2 regions of the Streptomyces sp. NPDC086147 genome follow, and region 1 is predicted to be linked to the other one. Evidence: riboswitches for the same ligand, from Rfam matches in the RefSeq annotation. Region 1 holds a riboswitch; the other holds the start of a gene.
The links. Region 1 has a riboswitch for S-adenosylmethionine ahead of AB0398_RS15530 (aminotransferase class V-fold PLP-dependent enzyme). Riboswitches for the same ligand answer to the same signal wherever they lie in the genome.
Positions count from the first base shown of each region.

Region 2: it holds a riboswitch for S-adenosylmethionine, as region 1 does, so the genes downstream of both, thrC (threonine synthase) here and AB0398_RS15530 (aminotransferase class V-fold PLP-dependent enzyme) in region 1, are expected to answer to the same signal.

Region 1 covers NZ_JBFBJO010000006.1:33,162-42,614, reverse strand. Annotated here, with positions in the region: gene AB0398_RS15555 (heme-copper oxidase subunit III) at 34-654, shown strand; gene AB0398_RS15550 (c-type cytochrome) at 729-1,538, shown strand; gene AB0398_RS15545 (Rieske 2Fe-2S domain-containing protein) at 1,535-2,587, shown strand; gene AB0398_RS15540 (cytochrome bc complex cytochrome b subunit) at 2,584-4,209, shown strand; gene trpD (anthranilate phosphoribosyltransferase) at 4,344-5,408, shown strand; SAM riboswitch class IV at 5,495-5,611, shown strand; gene AB0398_RS15530 (aminotransferase class V-fold PLP-dependent enzyme) at 5,821-7,269, shown strand; gene AB0398_RS15525 (Lrp/AsnC ligand binding domain-containing protein) at 7,341-7,622, opposite strand; gene AB0398_RS15520 (rhomboid family intramembrane serine protease) at 7,619-8,353, opposite strand; gene AB0398_RS15515 (hypothetical protein) at 8,513-8,755, shown strand; gene AB0398_RS15510 (NYN domain-containing protein) at 8,789-9,453, shown strand, end outside.
Region 2 covers NZ_JBFBJO010000007.1:140,634-150,086, forward strand. Annotated here, with positions in the region: gene AB0398_RS17980 (DUF3263 domain-containing protein) at 1-244, shown strand, start outside; gene otsB (trehalose-phosphatase) at 307-1,149, shown strand; tRNA gene AB0398_RS17990 (tRNA-Arg) at 1,210-1,283, shown strand; gene AB0398_RS17995 (hypothetical protein) at 1,339-2,598, shown strand; gene AB0398_RS18000 (helix-turn-helix domain-containing protein) at 3,220-3,603, shown strand; partial or broken gene AB0398_RS18005 (GNAT family N-acetyltransferase) at 3,616-4,120, opposite strand; gene AB0398_RS18010 (trehalose-6-phosphate synthase) at 4,124-5,485, opposite strand; gene AB0398_RS18015 (hypothetical protein) at 5,596-5,856, opposite strand; gene AB0398_RS18020 (glucosyl-3-phosphoglycerate synthase) at 5,904-6,845, opposite strand; SAM riboswitch class I at 6,995-7,139, shown strand; gene thrC (threonine synthase) at 7,157-8,443, shown strand; gene AB0398_RS18030 (MoaD/ThiS family protein) at 8,491-8,769, shown strand; gene AB0398_RS18035 (cold-shock protein) at 9,181-9,384, shown strand.

The sequences.
Region 1 (9,453 bases):
CCCGGAGTGAGGGCGGGATAAGCGACCGACATAATGTCGGTCGTGGCGACAGTAACGACAGTAGAAACAGGGCACGCACACCCGTCGGTCAATCGACCGAACCTCACCAGCGTCGGAACCATCATCTGGTTGAGCTCCGAGCTGATGTTCTTCGCGGCCCTCTTCGCGATGTACTTCACCCTGCGATCGGTGACGGGAGCCGACTTCTGGACGGAAAAGGCAGACGCCTTGAACTTCCCGTTCTCGGCGACCAACACCACGATCCTGGTGCTCTCCTCCCTCACCTGCCAGCTCGGCGTCTTCGCCGCCGAGCGGGGCGACGTGAAGAAGCTCAGGACGTGGTTCATCATCACGTTCGTGATGGGTTCGATCTTCATCGGCGGCCAGGTCTTCGAGTACACCGAGCTGGTGAAGCACGAGGGGCTCTCCCTCTCGTCGGACCCGTACGGCTCCGTGTTCTACCTGACCACCGGCTTCCACGGCCTGCACGTGACGGGCGGACTCATCGCCTTCCTGCTGGTCCTGGGCCGGACGTACGCCGCCAAGAGGTTCACTCACGAGCAGGCAACCGCCGCCATCGTCGTGTCCTACTACTGGCACTTCGTCGATGTCGTCTGGATCGGCCTCTTCGCCACGATCTACATGATCAAGTAATCGGTCCCGCCGACACGGCGGACCGAGACATCCAGCAAGCATCGACGCAGAAGATCCTGACACCGGGGTAATCCGTGAAAAAGCTCTCCGCACGACGACGCCATCCGCTGGCGGCGGTCGTCGTCCTACTTCTCGCGCTGGCGGCCACGGGGGGGCTGTACGCCGCGTTCGCGCCCGCGGGCACGGCGAAGGCCGATGAAACCGCCCAGTCCCTCGCCATCGAGGAGGGCAAGAAGCTCTACTCCGTCGGCTGCGCCAGCTGCCACGGAACCGGCGGTCAGGGCACCACTGACGGCCCCTCCCTCGTAGGCGTCGGTTCGGCCTCCGTGGACTTCCAGGTCGGCACGGGCCGCATGCCGGCCCAGCAGCCGGGCGCCCAGGTCCCGAAGAAGAAGGTCATCTACTCGCAGGCCGAGATCGACCAGCTCGCGGCGTACATCGCCTCCCTCGGCGCCGGTCCGATCACGCCGACCGGGAAGCAGTACGACCCCGCGGGCGCCGACGCCGCCAAGGGCGGCGAGCTGTTCCGCACCAACTGTGCCCAGTGCCACAACTTCACCGGTGAGGGCGGCGCGCTGACGCACGGCAAGTACGCCCCGAGCCTCGAAGGCGTGAGCCCGAAGCACCTCTACGAGGCCATGCAGACCGGCCCGCAGAACATGCCCTCCTTCCCGGACACGACCATGCCGGAGCAGCAGAAGAAGGACATCATCGCGTACGTCCAGGCCGTCAACGGCGAGAAGGCCGACAGCCCGGGCGGTCTCTCGCTCGGTGGCCTCGGCCCCGTCTCGGAAGGTCTCTTCGGCTGGATCTTCGGCCTGGGTACGCTGATCGCAGTCGCCGTCTGGGTCGCGGCCCACACCGCTAAGGCCAAGAAGTCATGAGTAGCCAAGAGATTTCAGAAGAGAACCTGCCGGCAGGGCAGGACACCGCGCACGGCGCGGTGAAGGTCGCCGACGACCCGTTCGCCGACCCGGGCCTCCCGCCCCACAAGCCCCGCATCCAGGACATCGACGAGCGGGCCGCCCGTCGGTCCGAGCGCGCGGTCGCCTTCATGTTCACGCTGTCGATGCTGGCCACCGTCGGCTTCATCGCCTCGTACGTGATCTTCCCGGTCGACAAGATCGTGTACATCTGGCCCTTCGGCCGGGTGTCCGCGCTCAACTTCGCGCTCGGCTGGACCCTCGGTCTCGCCCTCTTCTTCATCGGCGCGGGCGCGGTCCACTGGGCCCGCACCCTGATGTCCGACGTCGAGGTCGCCGACGAGCGTCACCCGATCGCGGCGTCGCCCGAGGTCAAGGCGCAGGTCATGGCGGACTTCGCGGCCGGTGCCGCCGAGTCCGGCATGGGCCGCCGCAAGCTCATCCGCAACACGATGTTCGGCGCGCTGTCGCTCGTACCGCTCTCCGGCATCGTCCTGCTGCGCGACATGGGCCCGCTGCCCGAGAAGAAGCTCCGGACCACCCTGTGGGCCAAGGGCAAGCAGCTCATCAACATGAACACCCACGAGCCGCTGCGTCCCGAGGACGTCGCGGTCGGTTCGCTGACCTTCGCGATGCCCGAGGGCCTCTCGGAGCACGACCACCACTTCCAGACCGAGATCGCCAAGGCCGCCCTGATGATCGTCCGGATCCAGCCGGACGACATCAAGGACAAGCGCGAGCTCGAGTGGTCGCACGAGGGCATCGTCGCGTTCTCGAAGATCTGCACCCACGTGGGCTGCCCGATCTCCCTGTACGAGCAGCAGACGCACCACGTCCTCTGCCCGTGCCACCAGTCCACCTTCGACCTCTCCGACGGCGCCCGCGTCATCTTCGGCCCGGCCGGTCACCCCCTTCCGCAGCTGCGGATCGGCGTGAACGACAAGGGCTTCCTGGAGGCGCTCGGCGACTTCGACGAGCCCGTCGGTCCTGCCTTCTGGGAGCGCGGATGAGCACCGTGACGGATACGACCAAGAAGGCGCCCGCCGGTGAGCGGGTCGCCGACTGGGCCGACGGCCGCCTGGGGATCTACACGCTGGCCAAGGCCAACATGCGGAAGATCTTCCCGGACCACTGGTCCTTCATGCTGGGCGAGATCTGCCTCTACAGCTTCCTCATCATCATCCTGACGGGCGTCTACCTGACGATGTTCTTCCACCCGTCGATGAACGAGGTGGAGTACGCGGGCCCGTACGTCCCGCTCCAGGGACAGCTGATGTCCGAGGCGTTCAACTCGACCATGCACATCTCGTTCGAGGTGCGCGGCGGTCTGCTCGTCCGGCAGATCCACCACTGGGCGGCGCTGGTCTTCCTCGCCGGCATGTTCGTGCACATGATGCGCGTCTTCTTCACCGGCGCGTTCCGCAAGCCGCGTGAGATCAACTGGCTGTTCGGCTTCCTGCTGTTCTTCCTGGGCATGTTCACCGGCTTCACCGGTTACTCGCTCCCGGACGACCTGCTCTCCGGCACCGGTGTCCGCTTCATGCAGGGCGCGATCCTGTCCGTGCCGATCGTCGGCACGTACCTCTCGATGTTCCTGTTCGGCGGGGAGTTCCCCGGCGGCGACTTCGTCGCCCGGTTCTACTCGGCGCACGTGCTGCTGCTGCCCGGCATCATGCTGGGCCTGGTGGTCGCCCACCTCATCCTGGTGATCGTCCACAAGCACACGCACTTCGAGGGCCCCGGCCGTACGAACAACAACGTCGTCGGCATGCCGCTGCTGCCCGTGTACATGGCGAAGGCCGGAGGCTTCTTCTTCCTGGTCTTCGGCGTCATCGCGGTCATCTCGGCGATCGCCTCGATCAACCCGATCTGGGCGCTCGGCCCGTACCGCCCGGACCAGGTGTCCACCGGCGCCCAGCCCGACTGGTACATGGGCTTCGCCGAGGGTCTGATCCGCGTCATGCCCGGCTGGGAGATCAACCTCTGGGGCCACACGCTCGTCCTGGGCGTGATGATCCCGCTGGTGCTCTTCCCGGCGGTGCTCGCCGCGATCGGGGTCTACCCGTTCATCGAGTCCTGGATCACCGGCGACAAGCGCGAGCACCACATCGCGCAGCGCCCGCGCAACGCTCCGACGCGCACCGCCTTCGGCGTCGCCTGGATCACCGCGTACATGGTCATGCTCGTGGGTGGTGGAAACGACCTCTGGGCGACCCACTTCCACCTGTCGATCAACTCGATCACCTGGTTCGTGCGGATCTTCTTCTTCCTCGGCCCGGTCATCGCGTTCATCGTCACCAAGCGGATCTGCCTCGGCCTCCAGCGCCGCGACAAGGAGAAGGTGCTGCACGGCCGCGAGTCGGGCATCATCAAGCGCCTGCCGCACGGTGAGTTCGTCGAGGTCCACGAGCCGCTCAGCCAGGGCGAGCTGCACCGCCTCACGGCGCACGAGCAGTACGCGCCCGCCGAGCTGCCGCCGGCCGTCGACGAGAACGGCGTCGAGCGGAAGACCGGCCGCCTGGAGAAGCTGCGGGTCAAGCTCAACAAGGGCTACTACGGCGAGGACAGCCAGATCGCCAAGCCCACCGTCGAGGAGTACAAGGAGATCCAGAGCGGCCACGGCCACCACTGATCGCCTCGATCCCCGACTTCCCCGTAAGTCGCCACGGCGAGAGCCCCGTCCATTCGATGGACGGGGCTCTTTGCCGTCCCCGGGGGTCGATAGGGTGGGGCCGTATCCACAAGCGATGACGATCAGGAGCCGCCATGAGCGCCGCGACCCCCGCTGGAGGACCTACCACGGCGGGCCGCTCCTGGCCCGTCGTCCTGGACGGTCTGCTGACCGGCCGCGACCAGAGCGCCGAGGACACCGCCTGGGCCATGGACCGCATCCTGCGCGGCGAGGCCACCGACGCGCAGATCGCCGGCTTCGCGGTCGCCCTGCGCGCCAAGGGCGAGACCGTCGAGGAGATCTCCGGACTCGTCCGGACGATGTACGAGCACGCCCACACGATCGAGGTCCCCGGCCCCTCCGTCGACATCGTCGGCACCGGCGGCGACGGCGCCAAGACCGTCAACATCTCCACCATGTCCGCGATCGTGGTCGCCGGCACCGGCGCCAAGGTCGTCAAGCACGGCAACCGGGCGGCCTCCTCCGCCTCCGGCGCCTCCGACGTCCTGGAGAAGCTCGGCGTCAACCTGGAGCTGACCCCGCGCCGGGTCGCCGAGGTCGCCGGGGAGGCGGGCATCACCTTCTGCTTCGCGGTGAAGTTCCACCCGGCGCTGCGGCACGTCGCCGCCGCCCGCAAGGAGCTCGGCATCCGGACCACCTTCAACTTCCTCGGTCCGCTCACCAACCCGGCCCGCGTCCGGGCCCAGGCGACCGGCGTCGCCGACGCCCGGATGGCCCCGATCATGGCCGGGGTGCTCGCCGAGCGCGGCTCCTCCGCCCTGGTCTTCCGCGGCGACGACGGGCTCGACGAGCTGACCACCACGGCCACCTCGCGGGTCTGGGTGGTCCGGGGCGGCTCGGTGCGCGAGGAGGCCTTCGACCCCCGGGACGCCGGCATCGACCTGGTGCCCGTGGAGGCGCTGCGCGGCGCGGACGCCTCGTACAACGCCGACGTGGCCCGCCGGCTGCTCGCGGGGGAGACCGGTCCGGTGCGGGACGCGGTGCTGCTCAACTCGGCGGCGGCGCTCACGGCCCTCGAACCGGGGGACGGCACCCTGGTGGAGCAGATCCGCGCCGGCATCGCGAAGGCCGCCGAGGCGATCGACTCCGGCGCCGCCCGCCGGGCCCTGGAGCGCTGGATCGCCGTCAGCAACGCGTAGCCCTCGGGCCGTTCGCCACGAGACCCCGGTCCAGCATGCGGACCGGGGTCTTGCGCATCGGCGCTCCTGTGGCAAGATTCTCCTCAGGTCACGAGTGACAGCGTTTTGGCCCCGGCTTGCTGTCCGGCAACCCTCCGTCCGTGGCGGGGTGCCCCGGGTGATGACCAGGCCGTAGGCAGCGAGGTCTACGGCAAGCGCGGACCCCTCGAACACCAGGGGTCCTGGTCTGTCGAGGAGCTTTTTCCGTGAGCAAGCGAATGCGATAGGGCGACTCCGCCCCTTCTTCACCCTCGGATCAGGGTCCCTTCCGCGTACCCCCATGTCTTCCGAGGCCTCACCCGTGCCCCGCCGTGTCCGGCCGCGCACGGGATCCACCGAAGCCATTCCGCACCGCCCGCCGGGAGATACCGCCATGTCCGCACGCCCTGACGCCGTCGCCACCGTCGCTGCCGCCACCGCCGTCGAGCCCGCCGCCGTCACCGTCGTCGAGACCGTCGAGTCCGCCGCCACCGAGTCCGCCGACCCCTGCTGCGCCGCCCCGCTGCCCGTCCTCGGCCGGGACGTGACCGTCCCGCTCGTCACCGGCGGCGAGGTGACCTACGCGGCGCTCGACTACGCGGCCAGCGCCCCGGCCCTCCAGCGGGTGTGGGACGACGTCGCCGCGTACGCCCCGTACTACGGCAGCGTCCACCGCGGCGCCGGGTACCTCTCCCAGCTCTCCACCGACCTCTTCGAGAACAGCCGCGCCACCGTCGCCGAGTTCCTCGGCTGCCGCCCCGGCGACCAGGTCGTCTTCACCCGCTCCACCACCGACTCGCTCAACCTGCTCGCCGCCGCGGTCCCGGCCGGCTGCGAGGTCTTCGTCTTCGAGACGGAGCACCACGCCTCGCTGCTGCCGTGGCGGGACGCCCGGGTCACCTACCTCGACGCGCCCCGGACCCCGGCCCGGGCCGTCGAGATCCTGGAGCGCGCCCTCGCGGACCGCGACCCCTACGGCCCCGCCCTGGTCTGCGTCACCGGCGCCTCCAACGTCACCGGCGAGCTGTGGCCGGTCAAGGAGCTGGCCGCCGCCGCGCACGCCCACGGCGCCCGGATCGTGCTCGACGCCGCCCAGCTCGCGCCCCACCACCCGGTCTCCGTGGCCGAACTCGACGTGGACTGGGTCGCCTTCTCCGGACACAAGCTGTACGCGCCCTTCGGCTCCGGCGTCCTCGCGGGCCGCGCCGACTGGCTCCAGGATTCCCAGCCCTACCTCGCGGGCGGCGGCGCCTCCCGCAAGGTGGCGCGTCGGGCCGACGGTGGTGTGGACGTGGAGTGGCACACCACCGCGGCCCGGCACGAGGCCGGTTCCCCGAACGTCATCGGGGTCTACTCGATCGCCTCGGCCTGCAAGGCCCTCACCGAGGCCGGCTTCGACGCCCTCGTCGCCCGCGAGAACCACCTGATCGCCACGGTCCGCGCGGGCCTGGCCGAGGTCCCCGAGGTCCGGGTGCTCTCGCTCTTCGGCGACGACGCCCCCCGCGTCGGCGTCATCTCCTTCGTCGTGGAGGGCTGGAACAGCTCCCACTTCGCCGCCGCGCTCTCCGCCGAGTACGGCATCGGCGTCCGCGACGGCCTCTTCTGCGCCCACCCGCTGGTCCGCACCCTGCTCGGCGGCGACCCGCAGGACCCGGGCGAGTGCGGTGCCCCCGAGGCCGCGCCGGGCGAGCGGTCCCTCAACGCCATCCGGGTGAGCTTCGGCGCCGGCACGCCCGACGAGCACGTGGAGCGGTTCGTCGGCGCCGTGAAGGAGCTCGTCCGGGACGGCGCCCGGTGGAAGTACCGCACCGAGGACGGCCGCTGCGTCCCCGACCGCGGCTGATCACTCACTCGTACGGGTGAAGGGGCCTCCCGACCGGGAGGCCCCTTCACCGTTTCCGTGCGCGCGGAGCCTCAGGACTCCAGACCGATGGCGAAGGCCGCCTCCAGGTCGTGCTGCGAGTACGTGCGGAACGCGACGTGCGTGTCCGTGGCCTCGACGCCCGGGATCTTGCTGATGCTGCCGGGGATCACGTCCGCGAGGTCGTCGTGGCGCGGCACCCGGACCATGGCGATCAGGTCGTACGTACCGGTCACCGAGAAGACCTCGCTGACGCTGTCGAGCGCCGCGATCGACTCGGCGATCTCGGGGATGCGGTCCACGCTGGTCTTGATGAGCACGATCGCGGTGATCACGGCTGGCTTTCTCCCTCGGTCGCCGCGGCTGGGGCCTTCACTCTATCCCCACCCCGGTAGCGCACCCAGGCGTAGAGGAAGCCGAGGGCGAAGCCCACCACGTGGGCCAGATAGGCGACGCCGGGCCCCGCGCCCGCCGCCCGCGCGGCCATCCACTGGAGCGTGAACCAGAAGACGAGCACGATCCAGGCGGGGAAGCGCAGCGGCAGGAAGAAGAGGAAGGGGAAGAGGCTGGTGACCCGGGAGCGCGGGAAGAGGAAGAGGAAGGCCCCGAGCACCCCGGAGATCGCCCCCGACGCCCCGACGAGGGTCTGCTCGCTGTGGGCGTGCGCCGCCGCGTACCCGGCGAGGGCAAGGTAGCCGGTGCCCAGGTAGAAGAGGGCGAAGCCGATCCGCCCCATCCGCTCCTCGGCCATCGCGCCGAAGACGTACAGGAAGAGCATGTTCCCCAGGAGGTGGAGCCAGCTCCCGTGGACGAAGAGCGCGGTGAACGGGGTGAGCAGGGCGCGCGGCTCACCGCCCATCAGCTCGGCGGGGACGACCCCCCAGCGGCGGAAGTACGAGCCCTGGGCCGCCAGGAGCGCGTCCCCCGTGCCGTACACCGGGTTCAGCCCGGAGACCGGGCCGAAGAGGAAGAGGAGGCAGCAGGCGGCGATGAGCGCGTACGTCACCGAGGGGCCGCCGCGGGCGCCCCGCCAGGCGCCGGTCGCCGCGTTTCGCCAATCGATCATGGACAGATCATGGCGTACCGGTGGCGAACTGGACAGAGCGCCTCGCCGTGCCCCCGCCGGGCCGTGAGGCCGTAGGGTTGCGGGCAGTACGACCGCAGTTCGACGGCGCACCGCGGCTCCCGCACCTGAGTACCACGCAACAGGAAGAAGGACGGCTCGATGACGACGGTTCCCCTGCCGACCGCCGAGACCCGCTGGCGCTGCACGCTCTGCGGCAACCTCACCCGCTTCGACGTGACCCGCTCGTCCAAGGTCGTCGAGTACGTCCATCTGGACCTCGCCGGAGAGCCGACGGTCGAGGAGCGGCAGGTGGTCAGTGAGACCATCGAGTCGGTCCGCTGCCGCTGGTGCAACGCGGTGGACCAGATCGAGCTGGTGGACAGGCCGGGCGCCGCCTCCTGAGGGACGGCGCGGACGACATAGGGGTGACGGATCGTGGAGCAGCCCGCGCACGGTGGAGAGCCGGCCGGCGCGGCAGGTGACGCTGCCGAGACGCTCGACCACCCACTGCCGGAAGGCGTACGGCGGCGGGTCGTCGCGCTGGTCGCCGACGCCTTCGGCGGGCTGACCGTCGCGGAGCTGCCCGCGCCCCTGCGGCAGTACGCCCGTTTCACCCCGAGCCGGCGGGCCAAGTTCGCCGGCAACGCGATGGCGGCCGCCCTGGAGGGCGATCCGCTCTTCCGGCAGCGGATCGGCGAGCGGTTCAAGCAGGGCCAGCCCGAGCTGGCCGGAGCCGTGGAGGGCGGCACCCCGCCCGCGGCCGCCGACCCCGTCGACGTGGCGGCGGCCGCCTACGTGCTGCGCCCGCCCGGCTGGGTCAAGCTGGTCGCCGCCGCGGGCGAGGAGGCCCTGCGGGTCGACGCCGAGCGGGCCGACGAGGCCGGCCGGCGCGAGGTGGAGCGGCTGCGCGAGGAGCTCGCCGCCGCCCGGGACCGCTCCCGGGGCGAGACCGAGCAGCTGCGGCACGACCTCGACGCGGCCCGCAAGGAGACCGAGTCGCTCCACCGCAAGCTGCGCAGCGCGCAGAGCGACGTGAAGCGGGGCGAGGCCGCGCTGCGCAAGGCGCGGGGCGAGATCGAGGCCGTACGGGCTGAGTCGGC
Region 2 (9,453 bases), on a different contig from region 1:
TGAGGGCGGCGGGGGCCCCGCCGCCCTCACCGAGCAGGAGCAGGCCCTCCTCGCCGTCGAGCGCCGCTCCTGGCCGGGCCCCGGCGCCAAGGAGCGGGCCGTCCGCGAGGGGCTCGGCCTCTCCCCGATCCGCTACTACCAGCTCCTCAACGCGCTCCTCGACGACCCGCGCGCCCTGGCGCACGACCCGGTGACGGTCAACCGGCTGCGCCGGGTGCGCGAGGAGCGCCAGCGCAGGAGGTGAGCGCGGACGGCGGGAAGGCCGGGAGAAGGTAGGCGCGGCCCTCCGTGGGTAGGGTCGGAAGCATGGTCAACAGCCTTCCGCACCCGACCACGTCCGCCGGCCGTGACGGCCTGGCCGCGATCCTCGCGCGGCCGGAGGAGACCGTCGTCGCCCTCGACTTCGACGGCACGCTCGCCGACATCGTGCCCGACCCCGAGTCGGCCCGCGCCCACCCCGGCGCGGTGACCGCCCTCGCGGCCCTCGCGCCCCGGGTCGCCTCCGTCGCCGTGGTGACCGGCCGGCCCGCCGGGGTCGCCGTCCGCTACGGCGGCTTCGCCGGCGTCCCCGGCCTGGACCACCTGGTCGTCCTCGGCCACTACGGCGCCGAACGCTGGGACGCCGCCACCGGCACGGTCCGGGCCGCCCCCGTCCCGCCGGGCGTGGCCGCCGTCCGCGCCGAGCTGCCCGGCTTCCTCGACCGGGCCGGGGCGTGGCAGGGCGTCTGGATCGAGGAGAAGGGCCGCGCGGTCGCGGTCCACACCCGCAGGGCCACCGACCCGGAGGGCGCCTTCGAGGCGCTCAAGGGCCCCCTCGCCGACCTGGCCGCCGACCACGGGCTCGTCCTGGAGCCCGGCCGGATGGTCCTGGAGCTGCGGCCCCCGGGCATGGACAAGGGCGTGGCGCTCGCCGCGTACGCACGGGAGACGGGCGCCGGGTCCGTGCTCTACGCGGGCGACGACCTGGGCGACCTGCCCGCCTTCGCCGCCGTGGAGAAGCTCCGCTCCGACGGCACGCCCGGCCTCCTGGTCTGCAGCGGCTCCGGCGAGGTCCCGGAGCTCTCCGACCGCGGCGACCTCGCGGTCCCGGGCCCGGCGGGCGTGGTCGACTTCCTGACGGCCTTGGCGGAGGCGGTACGGGGGGACTGACCGGGTCCGCGCATACGGAGGCGACGGGTCGCGGGAGTCTCGTACGATCACGGGCGGAACGGGGCTCGTAGCGCAGTGGTCGTCGCGCCTCCACCGCATGTAGGAGGACGCCGGTTCGAATCCGGCCGGCCCCGTTCCGCCCGATATCACCTGGCGGGCCGCTGCCCGGGTGGGGCAGGGTTCCGGGTGATGAGCGATGAGTACGAGATGACGTACGCCCACCCCGACTTCCTCGAGGGCATGCTGCAACGGGGGCGTGGCCTGGGAGCGGTGCGCGCGCTTCGGGACCCGCAGGGTGCCGCCGGATTCGTGTACGACGGGATTCGCCGTGACTGGCGGTGGGACGGGACCGACGACCGGTCCTCGTACCTGGCCCGGCTGATCCGGGACCTGGAGCTGTCCCCGGCGCCGGTCGTGGAGCGGCTGGCGGGGGACGAGGAGTCCTGTCTGCGGGCTTGCGAGGTCCTGGAGCTGCTGGCTCTGGCCGGCTCGGAAGAGGCCCGGGAGGGGCTCCGGGCGTATGTCCGCACAGGCGATCACTGGGTCTGCGTGCTGGAGTCGGTGTCGGCCTGCTGGCCGGTGGAGTGGTGGGAGGACCTCGGTGACGTCGCACGCGCTCGAATCGGCGGAGAGCCGGAGCTTCCGTGGTTCTTCGAGCCGTGGACGAGGTTCGGGATCGAAGTGCGGAGCCGCCCTTCGCCGGCGCGGCCGTCACTGAGCGCGCTCAGGACCGTGGACCTCTTCTCCCTGCTCGCCGATCCCCGCGCGGAGGACGCCACGAAAGTCGACGCGCTGCGTGCGCTGAACAGCCGGGAGCCCTCCGAAGAACTGATTCCGCTCATCCCCTCGCTGGGCACCTCGGACGGCCGCCGTCCCCTGCCCCGGCTCGGGCGGGCCGTCGAGCGCCTCGGCACCGCCGCCGTACCCGCGGCCCGCGACTGGGCGCGAGACGAGAACCCCTGGCTCGCCCGGCTGGGAGCCGGCGTCCTGGCCGACCACCCCGGGCCCGGGGAACTGCCGGGACTCGTGAGAGAACTCGCGGAGCAATGGGCGACGCGGACCTGGTGCGGCCCGGACCGGACGGCACGGCGTCTGGCCCTGTTCGGACCCGACGCCGCCGACGCGGTGCCCCACCTGTGGCGCTTCTGGCTGCACACCCCGCACTCCTACGAGCGCGCCGCGTACCTGCGGGCGCTCACCGCCATCGACGGCGACGGTCTGGACTCCGCGTACACCGAGTCGCTCTGGGACTGCGAGGAGACGGCGCGACTGCTGGGAATCGCCTCCGCACCCGCGAACCCCGAAACCCTGGACCGGGTCGCCCTGCTGCGCGACGACCCGATGGAGACGCCCGAAGTACACGCCGCGGCCCGAGCGCGACTGCGGCAGACGGGCACCGGCCGGTCACCGCATACGGATCGGGGGAACAGGCCCTGGCCGTCGAGGTGAGACGGCTCGACATCCCGCGTAACCGCTGCCGGGTGGCGGTGCGGGGCCCTTGCCGCGGCTGCCGCGTGGAACCCGTCGTGACCTCGGCCCGCGAAAGCCCGCCCAGACGGCGGGAGAGCCGGACGGGCGTCCGCCACGTGTGCACGGCGACCACCCACCGGCCCCGGCCACGCTTCTCCTCGATGCCACGACCTCGGCCCACGACGGCTCGCAGGAGCGTGGGGCGAGGGTGGGGCACCCCCGAGGAACGGAGCGGAGCGAGTACCGCAGGGGCTCCCGTACGGCGGGTGCGTTTGCCTACTTAAGACGGAGCGATCGGGGCGGGCCTCTGACCTGCATGAACACTCGAAAGATCATTCACTTTTGGGTGATTCTACCCATGGATGAATGAAACGAGGTAGGCTCTACCCAGTTCTGAATGGGAGCGTGTCAGGAATGAATGAGTTGATGCGTTCTTACTCGTCCTCTATTCACCCGTGGGGGTAATCTGTGCGTGCGGCCCGGAAGGTCACCCGGATCGAGACCGTCAATCGGACGACGGGCGAGATGGCCGACTTCACCGTCCTCTCGTCGGTCCCGACCGCAGCGGGCCTCTGGTTCAGAGGAGGAGGGTTCACCACGATGGGATACGCGGCACACCTGGCACTCGCCGACGCCGACCTCAGCGCGGCCTCCTTCAAGCTGTTCCACAAGATGTGCGCCATCCAGAACCGTAAGGACCACGGCTTGGTCATGGTGGAGAGCCAGGCGAAGTTCGCGGAGCAGGTCGGCATGTCCCAGTCCTCGGTCTCGCGAGGCCTCAAGCAGCTCTCCGAAGCCGGGTTCATCTACCCCGACGGTCGTAGCTGGCGCATCCGGCCCGACTTCGTCTTCAATGGCAACGGAGCCGCCCAGGGCCGGGCCGTCCAGAGCATTCCGGCCGACGCCCCCGACCCGTACACGCGGAAGGGCGCCGGGCTGACCGTCATCGACGGCGGCGACAACGGGGACGACGGGAATGAGTGAACCCGGTCCTCGTCAGGATTCCGCCCCGATCGGGCGGATCATCGCGGTGAGCACGGGCGACTCCGGGGACGGGCGGCTCGTGCCGATCGCCTCGTACCCCCAGGACTCGTAGACCCGCCGGACCTTTCCGTCACCGGCCGACGCGTTGACCATCAGGGACACGTACGCCTCGCCGCGGCCGGCGAGGAGTTCGTCGTGGATGCGCCGTGCCAGTCCGGTTCCCCGGTGGGGGACCGTGACGCCGATCTCCTTCAGGGCCAGGGCCGGGGCGCCGGTGAAGGCGGGGTCCACGTCGCCCATCCGCTGCCACCAACGGTCCTCGCTCTCCACCGTGTTGCCGTACGCGTAGCCCACCGGTCGTCCCTCGGCGTCGAACGCGAGCACCGCTTCGAAGCCCGGCTCTCCGCCGGCGCTCCAGGCGCTCGGCGAAGACCGGCACCGCGTAGTTCGGCAGGTGGAGCAGCGGCGGTGAGGTCCGCGGGGCCTTCCGCGTTTTCGGTTCTCCGCCGGGCCGCAGGCCCTACACGGGATTCCCGAGCGCCTCCAGCTGGTTCAGGAACCAGCGCTGCGGGGGCAGGGCCGTCGCCGCCGTCGCCAGGCGCTTCGTGCGGTCGGCGCGTTCGGGGTGGGGCATCGTGAGGGCGGTGTGGAGGGCCTCGGCGGTCTCCGAGACGTCGTACGGGTTCACCGTGAGGGCGTCCTCGCGCAGTTCCTCGTACGCGCCCGCCTCCCGGGAGAGGACCAGCGCGCAGCCCTCCTCCGAGACCACCGGTATCTCCTTGGCCACCAGGTTCATGCCGTCGCGGACCGGGTTCACCAGGGCCACGTCCGCGAGGCGGTAGGCCGCCAGGGAGCGGGTGAAGTCGTCCTTCACCGAGACCAGGACCGGCGTCCAGTCCTCCGTGCCGAACTCGGCGTTGATCTCCTCCGCCAGGGCCGCCACCGAGGTCGTGTACGAGCGGTAGACCTCCAGGTCCTGGCGCGAGGGGTACGCCGACGCCAGGTGCACCACCCGGCCCCGCCACTCCGGGCGGGTGGTCAGGAGTTCGCGGTAGGCCAGCAGGCCGCGCAGGATGTTCTTCGACAGCTCAGTGCGGTCCACCCGGACAATGGTCTTCCGGTCGCCGACCTCGGCCCGCAGCTCCGCCAGCCGCTCGTCCACCGCCGGCCGGTGCGCGAGCGTCCGCAGCTCCTCGGCGTCGACGCCCAGCGGGTACACCGCGACGCGCGTCCCGGTGCCCTTCGTGTCCGCGCCGGCCGCGAACGCCTCGGCCCAGGCCGACGTGTGGAAGCCCAGCTCGTCCGCGCCGAGCATGCCCCACAGCAGCTCCTCGCGGACGTCGTCCGGCAGCATCCGCAGGTACGCGGGGGACGCCCACGGGGTGTGGGTGAAGTGCGCGATCCGCAGGTCCGGGCGGAGCTCGCGGAGCTGCCCGGGGACCAGGGCCAGGTGGTAGTCCTGCACCAGGACCGCCGCCCCCTCGTCCGCCGCCCCGGCCAGCGCCTCCGCGAAGGCGCGGTTGTAGGCGCGGTACGACTCCCAGCGGCGCCGGAACTCCGCGTCGTACACGGGCTCGCGCGGGATGTCGTACAGGTGGTGGTGCAAGAACCACAGCACCGAGTTCGCGATGCCGTTGTACGCGTCCGCGTACACGTCCGGATCGATGTCCAGCATCCGCACGCCGGGCTCCCCGACCCCGCGCCGGACCGCCTCCCGGTCGCCCTCGCCGAGGGCCGCGCACACCCACACGCTGTCCTGCGAGGAGACGGCGCTCAGGCCGGAGACCAGGCCGCCGCCGCCCCTGCGGGCGTCGAGCGAGCCGTCCTCGCCCAGTACGTACGAGACGGGTCCCCGGTTGGATGCCACGAGCACAGAAGCCATGTGGCGAACCTAGCCCGTCCCGTAAACGCTCAAACGTACGTATACAAGACGGGGGGATCCGGCCACCCAGGGTCACGGGGAGCGGCGGCGGCCTCGCGGGGGCCGGTGGTTCAGAGGTCGGGGCGGTCGCGCAGGGCCGCCCTCGCCACCAGGCCCGTCGCCGCGACGGCCGTCACCAGGCCGCCGAGCAGCCAGAGGCGTTCCTCGCTCCCCCGGGAGTGCGGCGGTGTGGTCGCCTTCCCCGGCGCGCCCGGCGCCGGGGACGCGTGGACCGGCGGCGCCGGGACCGCGCCCGCCGCCGCGGGCGCCCACGCCACCGCCGTCAGGCCCGCCACCGCCAGCGCCCTGCCCGTCCGTCGTCCGAAGCCCATGGAACCCATGGAAAGTGAATGTATGTAAAACGGACCATAAGGTCGCATTACGCCACGCGGCGCCCCGCGTACTCCGCGATCTCCGCCATCGGCGGCCGCTCCTCCGTGTCCACCGCGTACGTCCGCGGCTCGAAGCCCCGCTCGCCCCGCTCGAACTGGGTCAGCCACGGCCGCACCATGTGCCCCCGCGACAGTCTCAGCTGCGCCGTCCGGTAGATCGCCGCCGCCATCCGGCCGAGCGCGTGCCCGTCCTGGTGCCGGTGCTTGCGGACGCCCACGTCTACCTGCGCGAGCCCGTCCAGACCCACCGTGTGCAGCGCGTCCACGAGCAGGCCCAGCTCCACTCCGTAACCGACCGGGAAGGGCAGCCGCTCCAGGAGCGAGCGGCGGGCCGCGTACTCCCCGCCGAGCGGCTGCACGAAGCCGGCCAGCAGCGGCCAGTGCAGATTGAGCAGCGGGCGCGCCACCAGCTCCGTCACCCGGCCGCCCTGACCGGGAGTGCCGTCCAGCGGGCGGTCGTACATCGCCTTGACGAGGTCCACGTCCGGGTCGGTCAGGAGCGGGCCCACGATCCCCGTCACGAAGTCCGCGGAGAAGTCCCGCAGATCCGCGTCCACGAAGCACACGACGTCCCCGCTCGTCACCATCAGTGACCGCCACAGCACTTCGCCCTTGCCGGGCACGGCCGGTATCCGGGGGAGTACGTCGTCGCGCGCCACCACCCGCGCCCCGGCCGCCGCCGCGACCTCCGCCGTGCGGTCCGTGGAGCCCGAGTCGAGGACCACCAGCTCGTCGACGAGCGGCACCGCCTCCGACATCAGTTCGCGCCGGATCACGCCCACGATGTCCCCGACGGTCGCCTCCTCGTTCAGCGCCGGCAGCACCACGCTGACCGTCGTCGCACGCTTGGCGGCGAGGATCCGCTCCAGCGGCCGGTCCGCCACGGACCAGGACCGCCGGGACAGCCAGCGCTCCACCTCTTCCAGCACGTGATCTCCATCTCGCGGTTCGGACGGGCCGTCCAAGCGCCCGGGCCTTCGGTTACAGTCTTGAACAACGCAGCGACCCCGCGCACATCGGGGTGGCGTACGCGTCGGAGCGCAGGAACGAAAGTCCGGCCCTCCCCACAATCGAATACCGCTCATCCAGAGGGGCAGAGGGAAACGGCCCGTTGAAGCCCCGGCAACCCTCCAGTCGGTCACTCGTCATCCAGCGAGGTCCCCGGCTAGGGAAGGTGCCAAATCCGTCTCATGGCGAAAAATTCGTCATGGGAAAGATGAGGAGAAAGGGCCTCGCCTCCATGGCTGTACAGACCGTCGCACCCGCCACCACCGTCGACCTCGGTCCCGCGTCCGGGCTCTCCTGTCGCGAATGCGGTGAAGTCTTCGCACTCGGCCCGATCTTCGCCTGCGAACTCTGTTTCGGACCGCTCGAAGTCGCGTACGACCTCCCCGCCGGGGACCCCGAGGAGCTGCGGAAGCGCATCGAGGCCGGCCCCGCCAGCATCTGGCGCTACGCCCCCCTCCTGCCCGTCCCCGCCGACGTCGCCGAGAAGCCGAACCTGAACCCCGGCTGGACCCCGCTCGTCAAGGCCGACAACCTCGCCCGCGAGATCGGCGTCGCCCCCGGCAAGCTCTTCGTCAAGGACGACTCCGGGAACCCGACCCACTCCTTCAAGGACCGGGTCGTCGCCCAGGCCATCGAGGCCGCCCGCGCCTTCGGCTTCACCACTCTCTCCTGCTCCTCCACCGGCAACCTGGCCGGCGCCGTCGGCGCCGCCGCCGCCCGCGCCGGCTTCCGCTCCTGCGTGTTCATCCCGCACGACTTGGAGCAGGGCAAGGTCGTCATGGCCGGCGTCTACGGCGGTGACCTCGTCGCCATCGAGGGCAACTACGACGACGTCAACCGCTTCTGCTCGGAGCTCATCGGCGACCCGCTCGGCGAGGGCTGGGGCTTCGTGAACGTCAACCTGCGCCCGTACTACGGCGAGGGCTCCAAGACGCTCGCGTACGAGATCTGCGAGCAGCTCGGCTGGGTCATCCCCGACCAGCTGGTCATCCCGATCGCCTCCGGCTCCCAGCTCACCAAGATCGACAAGGGCCTCCAGGAGCTCGTCAAGCTGGGCCTGGTCGAGGACAAGCCGTACAAGATCTTCGGCGCCCAGGCCGAGGGCTGCTCCCCGGTGTCCGCCGCCTTCAAGGCCGGGCACGACGTCGTACGGCCCCAGAAGCCGAACACGATCGCCAAGTCGCTCGCCATCGGCAACCCGGCCGACGGCCCGTACGTCCTCGACATCGCCCGCCGCACCGGCGGCGCCGTGGAGGACGTGAACGACGAGCAGGTCGTCGACGCGATCAAGCTGCTCGCGCGGACCGAGGGGATCTTCGCCGAGACCGCGGGCGGCGTGACCGTCGGCGTCACGCGCAAGCTGGTGGAGAACGGCCTCATCGACCCGGAGCTCACCACCGTCGTCCTCAACACCGGCGACGGGCTCAAGACCCTGGACGCGGTGGCCGACACCTCTCAGGCGACCGCCACCATCCGACCGAGCCTGGACGCGTTCCGCGACGCCGGACTGGCGCGCTGATCCCCTCAGGGCCCCGGTCCTCGGTTTTCCGAAAGGTTACGTAAGTCATGGCCGTGAACGTCCGCATCCCCACCATCCTCCGCACCTACACCGGCGGGCAGTCCGAGGTCCAGGCCGAGGGCGCGACCCTCGCCGAGGTCATCGCGGACCTGGAGAAGAACCACACGGGCATCGCCGCCCGCGTCCTGGACGACCAGGGCAAGCTGCGCCGCTTCGTGAACGTCTACGTGAACGACGACGACGTGCGCTTCGAGCAGGGCCTGGAGACGGCCACCCCGGCCGGTTCGGGCGTCTCGATCATCCCGGCGGTCGCCGGCGGCTGCTGAGCCGAGGGAGGAGCACCGCTCTTCCTGTCCCGTTTTATTGAATTGCCCCTTCCGCGTCCATAAGCGGAAGGGGCAATTCTGCATGGTTGAGCGCGGTAGAGTTGGGGAAGTCCCCGCCGCTGCTCGTGCCGGGCGCATATGAGAACGCGCCTCGACCTGACAAGAAGCAGCCAAACTGTGTGCGCGTTGTGTACCTTCTGCGCGCTTTGCCGGGCCCGACTTGCCCGGCGATTCAAGGGAACCTCCCCAATTCTCCTTTCCGCGCTGCCCAGAATTCTCGCCCGAATGGCCTGTTGCAGAGGGCAGTTGGACAGATACATTCAGCGGCGGTCGACGCGTTCCGGCGCAGGGTCTGACCCGGGGTTCGTGAAGTGCGGCCCCGCGCAAGGGCCAGTAATAGGGGAGTTAGGCATGGCTCAGGGCACCGTCAAGTGGTTCAACGCGGAGAAGGGCTACGGCTTCATCGCGGTCGACGGTGGTGCGGATGTTTTCGTCCACTACAGCGCGATCCAGATGGATGGCTACCGCAGCCTCGAAGAGGGACAGCGAGTCGAGTTCGAGATCTCGCAGGGCCAGAAGGGTCCGCAGGCGGACATGGTCAAGCTCGCCGTCTGAGCGCGGCGCGATCGGCCGACGACGCAACGCCGTCGAGGGGCCCGCATCCCTGAGGGGACGCGGGCCCCT